2 regions of the Paenibacillus sp. FSL R7-0216 genome follow, and region 2 is predicted to be linked to the other one. Evidence: riboswitches for the same ligand, from Rfam matches in the RefSeq annotation. Region 2 holds a riboswitch; the other holds the start of a gene.
The links. Region 2 has a riboswitch for S-adenosylmethionine ahead of MKZ15_RS18855 (methionine ABC transporter ATP-binding protein). Riboswitches for the same ligand answer to the same signal wherever they lie in the genome.

Region 1: linked by a shared signal. The riboswitch ahead of metA (homoserine O-succinyltransferase) and the one ahead of MKZ15_RS18855 (methionine ABC transporter ATP-binding protein) in region 2 are both predicted to bind S-adenosylmethionine.

The regions. Positions count from the first base shown of each region.
Region 1 covers NZ_CP150222.1:1,635,439-1,643,816, reverse strand. The annotation lists gene MKZ15_RS07175 (putative sporulation protein YtxC) at 313-1,221, opposite strand; gene mqnC (cyclic dehypoxanthinyl futalosine synthase) at 1,338-2,474, opposite strand; gene MKZ15_RS07165 (aminotransferase class I/II-fold pyridoxal phosphate-dependent enzyme) at 2,639-3,802, opposite strand; gene MKZ15_RS07160 (aminotransferase class I/II-fold pyridoxal phosphate-dependent enzyme) at 3,799-5,016, opposite strand; gene metA (homoserine O-succinyltransferase) at 5,006-5,941, opposite strand; SAM riboswitch class I at 6,060-6,193, opposite strand; gene corA (magnesium/cobalt transporter CorA) at 6,681-7,616, shown strand; gene MKZ15_RS07145 (HRDC domain-containing protein) at 8,068-8,378, opposite strand, start outside.
Region 2 covers NZ_CP150222.1:4,099,846-4,108,223, reverse strand. The annotation lists gene MKZ15_RS18865 (UbiD family decarboxylase) at 1-1,124, shown strand, start outside; gene MKZ15_RS18860 (Cthe_2314 family HEPN domain-containing protein) at 1,139-1,855, shown strand; SAM riboswitch class I at 1,951-2,112, shown strand; gene MKZ15_RS18855 (methionine ABC transporter ATP-binding protein) at 2,219-3,235, shown strand; gene MKZ15_RS18850 (methionine ABC transporter permease) at 3,235-3,903, shown strand; gene MKZ15_RS18845 (MetQ/NlpA family ABC transporter substrate-binding protein) at 3,967-4,848, shown strand; gene MKZ15_RS18840 (SDR family oxidoreductase) at 5,213-5,986, shown strand; gene MKZ15_RS18835 (NifU family protein) at 6,080-6,325, opposite strand; gene MKZ15_RS18830 (YuzB family protein) at 6,404-6,646, shown strand; gene MKZ15_RS18825 (FAD-dependent oxidoreductase) at 6,674-7,735, opposite strand; gene mqnE (aminofutalosine synthase MqnE) at 7,793-8,378, opposite strand, start outside.

The sequences.
Region 1 (8,378 bases), 2.5 Mb from region 2:
GCGCATTGCATTCGGATATGACCCTTAATTCGGCATTCGATAACGGGAATGAACCGGTATTCCCTACTTCATGAAGGTTCGGGAATACAGCTACAAAGGGGTAAACCAAAAGCGAAACCGAAGGGAATTCCAGCCAAGTTCCCTTTCTCTGTACGGCTCAGGCCATCTGGCTCATGTCTTTGTCAACGCTATTAAGGTTGTTCAATAATCAGCTTTGGATCACGAAGCTCATCCTGATACGAATTCGACTTCGAATCTTTAACTTGCAAGTAATTATAATGCTAACCTTTCGAGCCGTCAAGAAACCAAAGCTTATCTGCCTTGATCCAGGCGGCGAAACTCCTGATGGAATGGCTTGCAATGCGGACAAAGCAAACACAACTCCACACGCTCTCCGAAAATCCGCGAGATGGTCGTAATCACCTGAGCATCGGGGTCCTGCGTATGAATCAGGATTTTATCCGGGGACAAGGAGATCAAGGTGCTGACGATCACGTCTTCCATCTGCATCTCCTGATCGGCTATCCGGGCAACGACCCCGCCGGAAGCTGGTACGTGGACCGGTGTAAACTGCTCGTTCAAAATCGCGAATTCATGGCCCTGCTTATGCATCAAATGAACCAATGGCGTTAAGGGCTCCTGAAAATATACGAAATACTGCAGCAGCCCAATAAACTCTTCATACTGCTTATCAAGCAAGTATTCATCCACGGCAAAATCCACGATTTCCCGCAGCTTGTCCTCGTATGTCTTAAGGCGAAACAAGGCGAATCCATCCAGATGAAGATCGGAGGAAGCCTGCATATACCCGCGAAGCGCCTTTTGGACCAACGCTTTTCGTTCCTCTCGCGAGCCCCCGGTTTCCGTGCCCTCCGCCAGCATCCGGTTCACCATCTGCTGCACCTGAAGCGCTTCTTCCCGGGATTCGAAGCTGTAGTCCCGTTTCATGACTCGAGCAGCCAACTCTTCTTCCTTCACGTCCACGAGGTATTCCGCGAATTCGAGCGATAACAGATCGATCAGTTGTTCCGGGTGATCTTGTCCGCCGTCCTTATCCGACCGACCAACTATGACAGCCTCCAGCATTCCGCCTCCAGCCGCTTGAAAAGTAAGCTGAAACTCGCGGTTATGTAAGCTGTTAACGGCATCTTGTATCATGCTTTTGAACCGTTCCTCCGATTCGGCGGAACCGCATTTAACGCGTACGGTAAAAAAATCCATGAACCTGGCCCCCTTCCGCTTCCTTCTCCAAGTATATGGTGGGAAGGAAACGGATATACGGGAACCGTTCATGGAATGAAAGGTAGTTCTTCCAATAAATTGCCAACAAAATCCTGTTAGTTTTGCATAATAAAATCGCGTTCGACCGTAGCTTCTTCGTCGAAGACACGCAAAATTTCATATTTCGTATTGCGCTGAGCCGGGATTTTACCTGCCGCGCGAATGATGGAGAGAATCGATTCGATATTGACCTTATGCGTCGCTCCGGCGGACGATACGACGTTCTCCTCGATCATCGTGCTGCCGAAGTCGTTGCAGCCGTACTGCAGCGACAGCTTGCCGACTTCCGGTCCCATGGTCACCCAGGAGGATTGCAAGTTCTTGATGTTATCCAATACAATTCGGCTGATCGCCACGGTTTTTAAATAAGATTCCGGCGTCTGGCGTTCGGCTTTCAGATTCGTATTATCCGGTTGGAAAGTCCATGGAATGAAAGCCAGGAACCCTTCCGAGGCATAGCCGTTTTGGATGCATTCATCTTGCGCTTCACGCACGCGCAGCAAATGAAGCGCCCGCTCTTCCATCGACTCGCCGAACCCGATAACCATCGTGGCCGTCGTGTTCATGCCGATTTTGTGCGCGGTTTGCATTACATCCATCCAGTCTCTCCAGGAACCTTTCAGTCGACTGATTTTCCGGCGTGTCCGATCGTCCAGGATCTCCGCTCCGCCGCCCGGCAGCGAATCGAGGCCCGCCGCGTGAATTTCGCGTACCACTTCCTCCAGCGAAAGACCTTCCGACACTTCCTTCATTTTCATAATCTCCGCAGGAGAAAACGAGTGCATCGTAATGTCCGGGAACCGCTGCTTGATTGCTTTAAGCAAGTTCGTATAATAGCTAAATGGCAGGTTAGGGTTCGTCCCGCCCTGCATCAGAATTTCCGTTCCGCCTACATCGATCGTTTCCTGAATTTTTTGGAAAATCACTTCGTCCGGAAGCACATATCCCTCATCCGAACCCGGTTGGCGGTAAAAAGCACAGAACCGACAGTATACGTCGCATACGTTGGTATAGTTGACATTTCGCCCGATGACGAACGTCGTAATCGGTTCGGGATGCTTGCGCTCCATCAGAATGTTCGCGGTATGTCCCATCTTCTCGACTTCATCGGACTCGTACAGCCGTATGGTATCTTCCAGATCGAGGCGTCCACCCTGCAGCGCCTTGTTTAATATATCGTCGATTGCAGTCATAATCACTGCCTCCTTAGAACAATAAATGAATACCTAAGAATACCTGAAAATTGAAATGATAGTTCAATCGTAACACAGGTACGCCCAGAAAAACAGCACCCGATTTGCAGGTACAAATGACAAAAGGCCGCAAATGCGGCCCGAGTTGATTCAGGTAGAAATCATTAACTATTCCGAAGCGCCTCGTCCAAATCGGCGAGCAAATCGTCGATATCCTCGAGTCCGACGGAGAAACGCAGCAGACCGTCGGTAATGCCCCGTTCCGCGCGAACCTCCGGCGGCATCGAGGCGTGTGACATCATTGCCGGATAGGAGAGGATGCTCTCGACTGCGCCTAAGCTGACTGCGACGAGCGGCAGCTTCACGAGGTTCAGCAAACGCTTCGCCCGCTCGCCCGAGCCGACGTCGAAGGAGACGACCGCGCCATAGCCGGTCGATTGCTTCTCCTGGACCTCGCGGCCAGGATGGTTCGCTAGGCCGGGGTAGAACACCGCGTCGATATCGCCGCGGCGGCTCAGCCAATCAGCCAGCTTGCGGGCGCTGATCTCACTATGCGCCATCCGGGCTCCCAGCGTTTTCATGCCGCGCATCAGCAGCCATGAATCTTGCGCACCCAGGACGGTGCCCAGTCCGTTCTGCACGTATTTCAGCTGACGGGCCAACTCGTCCGTCCGCGCCACCGCTAAACCGGCCAGCACGTCGCTGTGACCGCCAAGGAATTTGGTCGCGCTATGCAGGACGATATCCGTTCCAAGCTCGATCGGGCGCTGATAATACGGCGTCATAAACGTATTGTCCACGATGCTGAGCAATCCCTTTTCCCGCGCCCAGGCGGAGATTTCCGCGATGTCAGTGATTTTCAGCGTTGGGTTGGAAGGCGTCTCCATATAAACAGCTTTCGTATTGGCTTTTAATGCGGCCTTCACCAACTCCGGCTGCGTCATGTCCACAAACGTCGTCTCTATATTCATCCGAGTCAAAATATTCGACAGCAACCGGTATGTACCCCCGTACACATCTTCCGTCACGATAATATGGTCGCCGGCAGAGAGCAGCATCAGCGTCGTTGAAATGGCCGCCATCCCACTTGCGAAGGCAAAGCCCTGCACCCCGCCTTCCAGCACCGCAATATAATCCTCAAGCGCTTGCCGCGTCGGATTGCCGGAACGGCTATAATCATGCTGCGGCGGATTAAAAATATCGTGGTGATGAAACGTCGACGCCTGATAGATCGGTACGCTGGATGCGCCCGTCGCTTCGTCTACCTCACTGCCGAAATGGATTAGCTTCGTTTCGAATTTGTTTTCCCGTTTCTCCTGCCCGCTCATGCGCCTTGTCCCCCTTCGACTTCCTGTCGCGCCGCTTCCAGTGCTCCGCTCAAGTCGGCGATCAAATCATCAACATGCTCGATACCAACAGAGAATCGCAGCAACCGGTCGTCCACGCCAACCGCTTTTCGAATCTCCTCGGGAATGTCCGCATGCGTCTGGACCGCCGGATACGTCATGAGCGACTCCACGCCGCCAAGACTTTCAGCGAACGCGATCAAGTTCAGATGGCGCAGCACCGGCTCCACGTAACGGGCATCCGTGACCTTAAAGGCAAAAATCCCCGTGTTCCCGCTCGATTGCTTCCGTTGCGTCGCGTACCCCGGATGATCTTCCAAGCCCGGGTGAAACACTTCCGCTACCTGCGGATGCGACTGCAGGAATTTCGCGATGGCGAGTGCATTGCTTTCATGCCGTTCCATCCGAAGCGCCAATGTCTTCATTCCACGCATCAATTGGTAGGAATCGGAGGGGCTTAGTACCGCGCCAATCGAATTGTGCAGGATCGCCATTTCCTGCGACAGTTCTTCCCCTTTCGTTACGATCAATCCGGCCAGGACATCGTTATGGCCACCTAAATATTTCGTCGCGCTGTGCACAACGATATCCGCGCCAAGCTCGATCGGCCGCTGAAAATACGGGGTCATCAGCGTATTATCTACGACCGTTAGCAACCCGTGGGTGCGCGCCCATTTCGATACCGCTTCAAGATCGGTGATCATCATCAACGGATTGGTTGGCGTTTCGATGATCACCGCTTTCGTGTTGACTTGGCGGGTCTTTTCCAGCGCATCTAAATCATTCGTATCGACATAAGAAGCGGTTACGCCATATTTGGACATGATCCGCTCCAGCAAACGGTAGGTCCCCCCATAGAGATCCAACGACACGATGAGGTGATCCCCTTGCGAAAACAACGTAAACACCGTCTGCAGCGCCGCCATTCCAGAACTACAGGCAAACCCCGCGTCACCGGATTCCAGGGTGGCCGCCGCGTCTTCCAGCACTTTGCGGGTAGGGCTCTTCGTTCGAGCGTAGTCAAACCCCGTGCTTTGCCCAAGGCGCGGGTGGCGAAACGCCGTTGCTTGATAAATCGGGTAGTTCACCGCACCCGTAACCGGTTCCTCCATCGATCCGATTTGCGCCAGTCTGCTCTCGATCCGCCATTCCTTGTTCTGCTCCCCCACCTGCAACCCCTCCACTTTAGATCTCATATACAAAGTCGGCCGTTAGATCGATATCGTACGGCGTTTCTTGATACACATAGTAGTTTAGCCAATTGGAAAATAATAAGTTTGCATGGGCCCGCCAGGAAGAACGCGGCGCTCGGGTCGGATCGTCATTCGGATAATAATTCACCGGCAACTCGATCTCCATGCCTTTGGCAACATCTCGATCATATTCCCATTTCAACGATTCCGGATCGTATTCCGAATGGCCGGTTACGAAAATATGTCTACCATCCCGAGTGGCCACCAAATAAATTCCGGCTTCGTCCGATTCCGCCAGAATTTGCAACTCCGGCACCCGATCGATGTCCGACCGCTCTACGTCGGTATGGCGGGAATGCGGCACCTGGAACACTTCATCAAACCCTCGCAGAAGCTTCACCTTCGGATCGTTTACCGTGTGGGAGAATACGCCAAAGCATTTTTTCGCGAGCGGTACTTTACGAACCCCGTAATGGTAATATAAGCCTGCCTGCGAGCCCCAACAGATATGCATGGTCGAGGTCACATGGGTTTTGGTCCATTCGAAGATTTCCTTCAGCTCTTCCCAATAATTCACTTCTTCGAAGTCCAGCTGTTCCACGGGGGCTCCGGTCACGATCATGCCGTCAAAGCGGCGGTTCCGGATCTCGTCGAACGTTTTGTAGAACATCTCCAAATGCTCAGCTGGCGTATTCTTCGAGGTGTGGGAACTGGGGTGGAGCAGGACGATTTCAACCTGGAGCGGCGTATTTCCAAGTAAACGAAGGATTTGCGATTCCGTCGTTTCTTTGGTTGGCATCAGGTTGAGAATGGCAATCCGCAAAGGACGGATATCCTGATGATAAGCGCGGCTCTCATCCATAACAAAGATGTTTTCGCTGGCCAGTACATCCTTTGCCGGCAAATGATCCGGTACTTTAATCGGCATGTGGTTTCACTCCTTTTATCGTAGCGTCATTAAGAAATCAACATCCGTTTGAGGGGCCATGTAAACAGAATGACCTCTCTCACGGGGAGAAAGGTCATTACGTATCCGGTATGCGCCTCTCTCATCTCTCAGAAGCCGCTCAGCGTTCGAAGCTGACAGTTCTGCAAGAATTAGCACCGCTGCGATTTTTTAGGAAAATCGCCGGTTGCCGGGTATCATCGGGCTAGTCCCTCCACCTGCTCTTGATAAGATTTCGCTATATTTAGTTTAGTTAAGGACCTCGGCTTCGCGCCTACTCCTTGACATTCACTTTAAAGGATCTGGCGGCATTCCGTCAAGAACCTGAGAGAAAAATCACACGAATATTCATGGACCGCTTTGAACCGGCTCACATAGTATACTTTTGGGTTGAAACATTTCATTCGCTGGCGTTATACTAGACAAGTGCCTTTAGGCCCAGACGGCCCTAGGGTTTGACGAATGTTCAAACAACCTGAAAATAGCGAGGTGAAACCGAGAATGGAAGGCGACCCGAGTCCGCAGAGGACAACCCAGGAATACCAATCGCATAGGAAACCGACCCGCTGGATGCCTGCGGAACGCTTAGGGCACTTTCTTTTCCCGGTGTTTGCATAAACGCCTTTTTCATCGTTCCGGGCAAGCCACGGTTGGTCCCTTTCCTATGCTTCAACCAAGAGCATCCCAGGCCGGCAGGCCCGGGGAAAGGGAGTGAAAGCTTATGAAAATCCGTCATGTCCAAGCCGGCGTATTTACCCCTGTAGAAGATGTGGAACTGACGACCACCGCTCCGGAAGAAGGCTTCTACTGGATCGATGCCGACGTCGATGATCTCGCCCTGCTGCAGCCCTTATTTTCGCTGCACGATCTGGCTGTAGAAGACTGCTTGAGCGAGGAAGAACAACGTCCGAAGATCGAAACCTACGATAACCACTATTTTATCGTGGTGAACAGCATTCGGTATGATGATGAAGAAATTTTTCTGCGCGCGTTAAACCTCTTTTTGGGACGGCATTATATCATTACGGTTACTAAGCAAAAAATTAACGAGCTTCGCGCCGTGAAGCCGATTCTGTGGGAACAGGAGGTCAGCGAGCCCGACCGGTTCCTGTACCTGCTGGTCGACCTGGTGGTCGATAACTACTTTACCGTCGGCGACCGGATCGAAGTAAAGATCGAGAAGCTGGAAGAAGATATCCTGATGCATACCAAACGTTCGCATCTGAACGAAATCATCGGGCTGCGAAGCGAAATCCTGTGGCTGAAGAAAGTGCTTGGGCCGCAGAAGGAAGTCATCAACATTCTGAACAAGAAAGACCTCCGGCTGATCGACGACCAGTTGCAAAAATATTTCAGCGACATTTACGAAAACGCCGTGAAGATCTCCGAGAACTTCGATACGTTCCGCGAGCTCGTCGGCAACTTACGCGAGGCCTACCAGGCCGCCATCGCTAACCGAGCCAACGAAATCATGCGCGTGTTTACCGCGATTACAACGATCTTCATCCCGTTAACTCTGATTACCGGCATCTACGGTATGAACTTCGACCATATGCCGGAGCTGCATTCGCAGTACGGCTACTTTATCGTCCTCGGCATCATGCTTGCCTTGGGTTTAGGGATGTTTTATATATTCCGGAAAAGGGATTGGATTTAGAGGAACGTACACATTTGAACCATGAGGCCAACTTGGACGATAAGTCCTCGTTGGCCTTTTTCGATGGATGAGTGGACGTATCTGAACTGTAAAAGTCCAGTTATTTCGCCACAAAATACTCAGATTGTGCCTTTCAGCTGCAAAAATGCAGTTGATTTCGGGATAAATATGTATTTTTCCTTATATCCCCCACAAATGAACTGCATTTTTGCAGTTCATTTGTGTTTTAGCGGCAAAAACGGCCGAACGAACTGCACTTTTACAGTTCATTCGGCCGAAGGAGGGCTCAACCCTCCGGCTGAAGCTCGAGTAGGTCCTCAGACAGTTGCCTTTACTGCCTTTACTGCCTTTACTGCCTTTACTACCTTTACCGTCTCTACTGCTATACTCCGTTCTTACTGTTCCAGCTACTTTTACTGCTGTTACTGGCGTTACTGCTGTTTCCGCCGTTTTACCCCGCGTGCCGAGCGCTCTCCCGCTGGCGGCGGTACCGGATGCGAATCAGGCGCAATCGTTCATATAACGTATCGAGACTGCTGCCTTCTGCGGCTTCGGTCCCGTACACTTTGTGCAAGACCGGCTTCAGGAGTGCATCACCCAGCTCTTCGTAAGCATGCCAAACGGCCTGTTGCTCAGCTTCAGACATCTCTTCTAGCTCTGCGCTCACCAAATCATCGGTGTTGTAGCCTTCCTTCTCCAAATTCTCCAGTAACTCGACCGCATCCCGCCGCTCAATGCCCGTCCGCATGCAAATATCCTCCA
Region 2 (8,378 bases):
GCCCGCCGGCCATGGTAGCCTCGGCTATTTCGCCGGTTCCCGAGCATTTGTCCGAGTTGCTGGTCGCTTCTTTCATCCTGGGCGAAAAGCTCCCGATGGCAGAGAATCCGCTGGGCGGCCACCGGATTCCGGCCGAGTCGGAATTCGCAATATCTGGGCTCGTACCGCCGCACGAACGCCGACTTGAAGGTCCGTTCGGCGATCATTTCGGCTATTATTCCTTGCAACATGAATTCCCGGTGCTGCACGTGAACCATATGTGGCATCGGAAGAATGCGATCTATCCGGCAACAATCGTCGGCAAACCGCGGCAAGAGGATTACTACCTAGGCGATTTCCTGCAAAAGCTGCTATCGCCAGCGTTCCCGATCGTGATGCCGAATGTTCGCTCCCTTTGGACGTACGCGGAGAGCGGATTCCATGCCTTGAGCTCGGCCGTGGTTCGCGAGAGTTACTCCCGCGAAGCCCTCGTATCAGCGTTCCGCATCCTGGGGGAGGGCCAACTGTCGCTGACGAAATTCCTCATGCTGACGGACAAGCTGATCGATTTGGCGGATTTCCGCCTGCTGCTCAAGACGGTGCTGGAGCGTTTCGATCCGCGTACGGATCTGTTTATTCTCAACAACACGTCGCATGACACGCTGGATTATACCGGCCATAAACTGAATCATGGCAGCAAGGCGATATTGATCGGCGTTGGGGATCCTGTACGTGAGCTGCCGCGTGCGTATGACGAAGGCGAGATCGCCGAAATCCGTTCAATCCAAGTTTTTCATGACGGATGTCTTGTCGTTTCCGGTGCATCCTATGAGGATGAGCCGGAGCTTGCCGAACGGTTGCTTGGCCGTCTTCGCGAACGCGGGACTGCCTGGCCGTTTGTGGTACTGGTGGATAACGCCGAGGCAGCGGCCCATGATCAGACGGCGTTTCTATGGACGGTGTTTACACGGTTTAATCCGGCCAGCGATATTTACGCTGCTTCCGAAATACGCCAACATCACCTGTCTTACAGTCTGCCGCTGGTTATCGATGCCCGCATGAAGCCGGGTTATCCGGATGAGCTGTTCCCGCAAGAGGACATCGTCTCCTTGGTGGATCAACGTTGGAAATCCTACTTTCTGTGAAACGGGGTATGCCTATGCTGCGAAGCTTGCTTGGCGAGCCGCCTCGGCAAAACGAGGGTCGGCTAGCTGAAACGATCGACGCGATGGTGCAAACGATCAAGCTGCTGCAAAAGGAAATCAAAGAGCATCAGGATCCTTCACACGATTTCCGCAAGCTGGAGATTTGGGTACACGGCTTGATCTCTTCGTTGGATGAACTCGAACAATCTTTGTTTGCCGCCGCCCTTTTCCGCAAAAAGGTGCGGACGGAATCCGTCGAGGACATGGATCCGGTTGAGCGGTCCGATTATGCGAGGTACGTCTATTTTTACAAGGACGGCTTCATCCGCGTATTCTCGGCGCTGGACAAGCTGGGAACGGTGCTCAACGAATTGTTCGATTTGAAAACCTCGAAGATAAAGATGCATTTCTCTTATTTTACCGTGCTGCGCCAGTTCGCTTATCTGAAGACCCATACCGAGCTGGGGAACCAGTTGATCGCCATTAAAGAGACCTACCGGGAAGCCCTGGGTGTTCTGCGCCGGCGGAGAAACACGGAGATTCATTACATGAACTCGGAGATGAAGGACGATCTGTGGCAGCGTCATCAGGCGTTGTTCGGGAAAGTCGCCCTGGAGGATCTGGATCAGCATATCCGCGAACTGGAACAGGGATACCGTATGGTTTGCGACACGTATTTCACGGTGTTTGACTACATTAATCAACGTTGGAAAAAAATAGCGGCGGTCTGATCGATCCGCCGTTCCTATTTTTTCTCTTTACAAAATGGGCAAAACTCATTATACTCATCAATAGTTTCAATTAACGACTCTACAATTTCATATTTTTCTTATCGAGAGAGGCGGAGGGAAAGGCCCGATGAAGCCCAGCAACCGATTCACCCGTGATGCGGAAGTTTGATTCCGCTGAAGTCATGGGACCGAATGTCATGGTGCTAATTCCTTCAAAACCAATGCGTTTGTGAGCAGATGGTTTTGGCAGATGAGAAGGCATTGTCTTTACGTAAAGAGAGCCCTTTGAATCTGTAGGGCTCTTTTCTGTTTTTTCATACGCCGGTCGATAATTGTCTATGCTAGGAACAGGAGGTTAGCCGATTGATCGAACTTAAAGGGATTACCAAAATATATGGCACCAAAAAAACGGCGACCACCGCGCTGTCCGGGTTGAACCTTAGCGTTCGCAAAGGCGAAATCTTCGGCGTTATCGGTCACTCCGGCGCCGGCAAAAGCACCTTAATCCGTTGTATCAATTTGCTGGAACGTCCGACCGAAGGCGAGGTGTGGGTCGGCGGGGTTGAGCTCACGAAGCTTGGCAAGCGGGAGCTTCAGCAGCAGCGCCGCAAAATCGGCATGATTTTTCAACATTTCAACCTACTCTCCTCGGCGACCGTATACGATAATATCGCATTTCCGCTTACGCTGATCGGAACGCCGAAGGCGGCGATTGCGGAGAAAGTAAACGAGTTGCTTACCTTGGTCGGATTGGAGGAGCATCGTCATAAGTTTCCGGCGCAGCTGTCCGGCGGTCAGAAGCAGCGGGTTGGAATCGCCCGAGCGCTGGCCAGCGACCCCGACGTATTGCTGTGCGACGAAGCCACCTCGGCGCTGGATCCGCAGACGACAGACTCCATCCTGAAGCTGCTGCTTGACATCAACAAGCGATTCCAATTGACGATTCTGCTGATCACGCATGAAATGCATGTCATCCAGAGCATCTGCGATCGGGTGGCGGTCATTCACGAAGGCGGCATCGTGGAGCAAGGTCCGGTGACGGAAGTGTTCCTGAAACCGAAGCACATGGTGACCCGGGAGTTCATTCACCGGGAGGCGGCGGGGGAAGAAGGCGTGAGACTGGCGGCTTCCGTACCGCATCCGGAGTGGTCCAGGCTGGTGAAAATCACGTTCCTGGGCGCGAAAACTTATGAATCGGTGTTGTCCCAGGTCGTGCGGGAAACTGGCGTCAACTTCGCCATCCTGCAAGGAACGATCTCCACGATCAAGGATACTCCGTATGGTCAACTGACCGTATCGTTCGAAGGCGAAGACGACCAGGTAGAGCGCACGCTGTCGCTCTTGCAGGAACGCGATCTTGACGTGGAGGTGATCGAGTAATGAGAGGACTGGACCTCGGAGCCATTGATTGGTCGGAGATGGGCACAGCTACGCTGGATACCTTGCAGATGATGGGGTATGCAACCTTGTTCACCTTCGTGATCGGGCTCCCGCTCGGGGTATTGCTGTTCACCTTCTCGCGTTCCCAATCCTTGGTATTAGGATGGGTTTACAGGTTGATTTCGCTGATCGTGAACATTCTTCGCTCGGTACCGTTCATCATCCTGATCGTCGCCTTGATTCCGGTCACGCGGACCCTCATGGGCGTATCCACCGGCGTGGAAGGCACGATTCCGCCGCTGGTGATTGGGGCAGCCCCGTTCTTCGCGCGTCTGGTGGAAACGGCGCTGCGCGAGGTTGACCGCGGGGTAATTGAAGCTTCCCAGGCGATGGGGGCTTCCACCTTCCAGATCATCCGCAAGGTGCTGCTCCCGGAATCGCTGCCCGGCTTGATCGCAGGCATGACGATTACCGTGGTCACGCTGGTGTCGTATACCGCGATGTCAGGCATGGTAGGCGGAGGCGGACTCGGTGACCTGGCGATCCGTTACGGGTATTACCGGTACGAAACGGGCGTCATGATCGTTTCGGTGATCTTCATGGTGATTCTGGTGCAAGTACTGCAAATGCTGGGAGACCGGCTAGTGATCTTTTTTACGCGGAAATAAGGAAATCCTAAATAGATAGAAGTATCCTTATTCAAAAAACACTCTTAAGGGGGAGAACCTGCAATGAAAAAATGGACATTATCTTTACTTACACTCGTGTTGGTGTTGGTGTTGGCCGCTTGCGGCAGCAATAACGCCGCCAATAACGGAGCTGAAGGTAACACGGCTGGAAATACATCGGCTGCTGAGGGGAATGCAGCGAATGCTGGGAACCAAACGGCAGCAGAGCCGGTGAAGCTGGTTGTAGGTGCTACCGTACCGCATGCCGATATTCTGAAGTTTATCGCGCCGAAGCTGAAGGAAGAAGGCGTGGAGCTGGAAGTGAAAGAGTTTACCGACTATGTGCAGCCGAACGTACAGCTGTATGAAAAAGAGCTGGACGCGAACTATTTCCAGCATCAGCCTTATCTGGACGAGCAAAATGCCCAAAACGGGTTTGACCTCGTTTCGGTCGTAGGCGTTCACGTTGAACCGTTTGGCGCTTACTCGAACAAATATAAATCCACGGAAGAAATTCCGGACGGCGCCAAAGTGGCGATCCCGAACGACCCGACCAATGGCGGTCGCGCGCTGCTGCTGCTGCAGAAGCAAGGGTTGATTAAGCTGAAGGACGAAGCTGGAATTACGGCAACGCAGAAGGACATCGTAGAAAATCCGAAAAACCTGAAAATCATCGAAACCGACGCAGCCATGTTGCCTCGCCAATTGGCCGAAGTGGATCTGGCGCTGATCAATACGAACTATGCGCTGGAAGCGAAACTGAATCCGACGAAGGATGCTTTGTTCATCGAAGATAAGGAATCGCCGTACACGAACATTCTGGTTGCCCGTCCTGATAATAAGGATTCCGAAGCAATCCAGAAGCTGGCGAAAGCTCTGACTTCCGATGAGGTTAGAACGTTCATCAACGACACGTACCAAGGCGCTTTGGTACCGGTATTCTAAGTAGTAAAGAAGCAGACATGTCCCGCTGCGTTGTGCAGCGGGTTTTTTTTATCTTACTCTTTTACGGTCAGTTAGGCACGCCCACCCTCTCTCAACTGCAAAACTGCAGTTCATTTTCGGTAAATCTCCGATTATTGGTCAATGAAAGGTAAAAGTACATCTCGTTGGAGGTGAATCGGCCCCAAGAGACCGTTTTGACGTGAATTCAACTGCACTTTTGCATTTGAACACGATGGTTAGGGGATTTTGGGTGATATTCAACTGCACTTTTGCATTTGGGTGAGCGTTGGCAACGGCAGTTTGTGGGAATCCCTCAAATCTTTTATACTTAAGGGTAACTGCACCTGGGAGGAGGAGAACAACGTTGCACGGCAAAGTCGCCTTAATTACCGGAAGCGCGAAAGGCCTCGGGAAGAAAACTGCGCTGACCCTAGCAGAGCAAGGGTGCCATATTGCACTAAATTACGTACATAGTGAAGCGGAAGCGCTCTCTCTCCGATCGGACATCGAGCGACTTGGCGTACGTTGTATCGCAGTGCAAGCCGATGTATCGAGCCGGGAGCAAAGCGAGGAACTGGCTCGTCAGGTGAACGAGCAGCTGGGGACCATTGATATTCTGGTCAACAATGCCGGACCGTTTATTCGGGAACGCAAGCTGTTTGCCGATTACAGCCAGAGCGAAGTGTTGGGCATGATCGAGGGGAATTTGGTCGGCAGCCTGCTGCTGGATCATCTCGTGTTGCCGGGGATGCGGGAGAAGAGATGGGGGCGGATCATCCATTTCGGGTTTGGTCATGCCTCCGAGTCGCGCGCCTGGCCCCACCGGGCCGTTTATGCGGCAGCCAAAACCGGGCTTGTGTCCTTTACGAAGACGCTGGCCGTCGAGGAGGCGCCTTATGGCATCACGGTGAACATGGTTTGCCCGGGGGATATCCGCGGGGGCCACAAGGAGATGTCGATCCATGAAGTCCGCGGACTTCAGGATGGGGAGACGCCGCTGGGACGGCCGGGAAGCGGGGAGGATATCGCCCGCGTGATCGCATTTTTGTGCCATACGGACTCCGATTTTATCACTGGCAATATCATGGATATCTCTGGGGGGCTTGACCCGATCCGACCATGGATTAAACCCTCCTGAACTAACAAAAAACCCGGCCTTCCGGCAATTTGCCGGGGGCCGAGTTCGTTTAAACCCTCCTGCTGAAGAGCTAATCATTCATGGATTGCAAAGTTAGAATACTTGAACGACCTCTTCCACGCCTTCTACTTCTTCAAACAGGGCGCGTTCGATCCCGGCTTTGAGGGTGATGGTGGAGCTTGGGCAACTACCGCAGGCACCCATCAATTTCAGCTTCACGATGCCGTCTTCAACGTCGACGAGTTCAACGTCGCCACCGTCACGCTGCAGGAAAGGCCGCAGTTTGTCCAAAACTTCTAATACTTCATCATACAATTGATCTTGTACGCTTTCACTCATTGTATTCAACTCCTTTCTTGCCTTATTATATTACAAAAAGTCAAAAATTTAAATGCTTCTTCATGGGGAGGACGGAAGATGAAACCGATCCTTGAATTTTGTGCGAATAACGCCAGTTTAGGTACAGGGGAAGCGATCCGGCAAGTGAAGGAACAAGTGGATTGCGACGTATATGAATACGGCTGCCTAACCGCTTGCGGTACCTGTTATCTGTTCCCGTACGTGCTGGTTGACGGGGAGCAGGTAGAAGGGGAAGACGCTGAGCAGCTCGCGGAACGGATCCTGCAAAAAATCAGGGAGACACATCCGGAGGCCACTTGAGGCCTTGGCTACGCTCCCTTCCTTCGTTTATCCAATATGATGTTTGGACATCCATAGTACGCCGCTTTTGAGCAGACGCGGGACGCGGCCTGTAACCTGTGCTCGGCCCATCAGGCCGAACCCGGCTTTTTTGCCTAACGAGCCCAGCGTTCCCTTAAGCTTAATCTGCGATAACCGCGGCGTCTCTCCCCGCCATAAAGCCCCGGTAATTTGTCCGATCTGAGCGCCTTGGGCTTCGGCCGCCTGGGCGCTCGGCGAGAAGGGCAAGCTTGCGCAATCGCCGCAGACGAACACCTCAGGGTGTTCGGGAATCTGATAAAATTCATTCAATACAACGCGTCCTTGCCGATCTTTGGTTACGTCCAGTGCTTGCACGATCGCTGCCGGTTGAATCCCGGCCGTCCACACGGTCACATCGGAGTCGATTTCCCCTTGCTCATGGTGAATCACGTCGCATTCCACGGCCTGAATCGAAATCATCGATCGCATCTCGACGTCATTCTCGTGGAACCATTTGGCGACATAATCGGACACCTTCGCCGGAAAAGCGGAAAGCAAGCGAGAGCCGCGGTCGATGATCGAAATGTTCAAATCCGGACGGCTTTCCCGCAACTCGGCGGCTAATTCCACGCCGCTTAGTCCTCCGCCAACGATGTTGATTTTCCCATAGGGTTTCGTATTGTTCAGCCGCATATAGGTTTCACGAGTCGAAGCAAACGACTGGATACTGCACGAAAACTCGGCAGCGCCGGGGACATGGTGATAGTTATCGGTACAACCTAATGCGATGACGAGCTGGTCATATTCCAGCGGATCCCCCTCCGCGAAATGAATCAACTGCCGGTCCATATCGACGGCTTCAACTTCGCCGTATGACAGAACCAGGCCGGGGTAAGCGGTAAAGGGGACGCGCAATTCATAATCGCTGGCCGTCCCGGCCGCCAGCGCATAATATTCGGTCTTCAGGCTCTGGTAAGGCATCCGGTCGACCAAGACGACTTGCACATCCGAAGGAATAGGAGCTTTAAACAGCTCATGAATGACGGCCGTCCCCCCATATCCTCCTCCAAGCACAACGAATTGCCTCATACGTGACGATTCCCCTTTTTTGCCGTGAAATTGCCGCGGGCTCACTACCGGACGGAATTATTCGTATACCCGAAGCTCGTTGTAGAAGGTATCCCGTTCAACTGGGATGCGTCCAGCACCTTTAACTAGCCAGATCAATTCCTTTAACGTCAGCCCTTCCGGGGTTTGCGCGCCGGCCGCATGACTGATTTGCTCTTTCAGGATCGTGCCGTGTACGTCTGAAGCGCCAAAGGTCAACGCCACTTGCGTCAACTGAACGCCGATATTGATAAAGTAAGCTTTGATGTGCTGAATGTTGTCCAGCATCAACCGGCTGATGGCAATCGTCTTGAGATCCTCGTAAGCCGAGTTGCGGCGCATAATGCTGGCGTTCTTATTGCGCGGCTGCATGGACAGGGGGATAAAGACCTGGAACCCGCCCGTTTCGTCCTGCAGGTCGCGGATTTGAATCATATGGCGGATCCGGTCCTCATAGGATTCGATTGAGCCATATAGCATGGTGGTTGGCGTTCTCATTCCGAGCTGGTGCGCGGTCCGATGGACGTCCAGATATTGGTCGACGTTGGCTTTCTCGACCTTCATCTTTTCCCGGTACTGGTCGGACAAAATTTCCGCGCCACCGCCGGTTAATGATTCAAGGCCG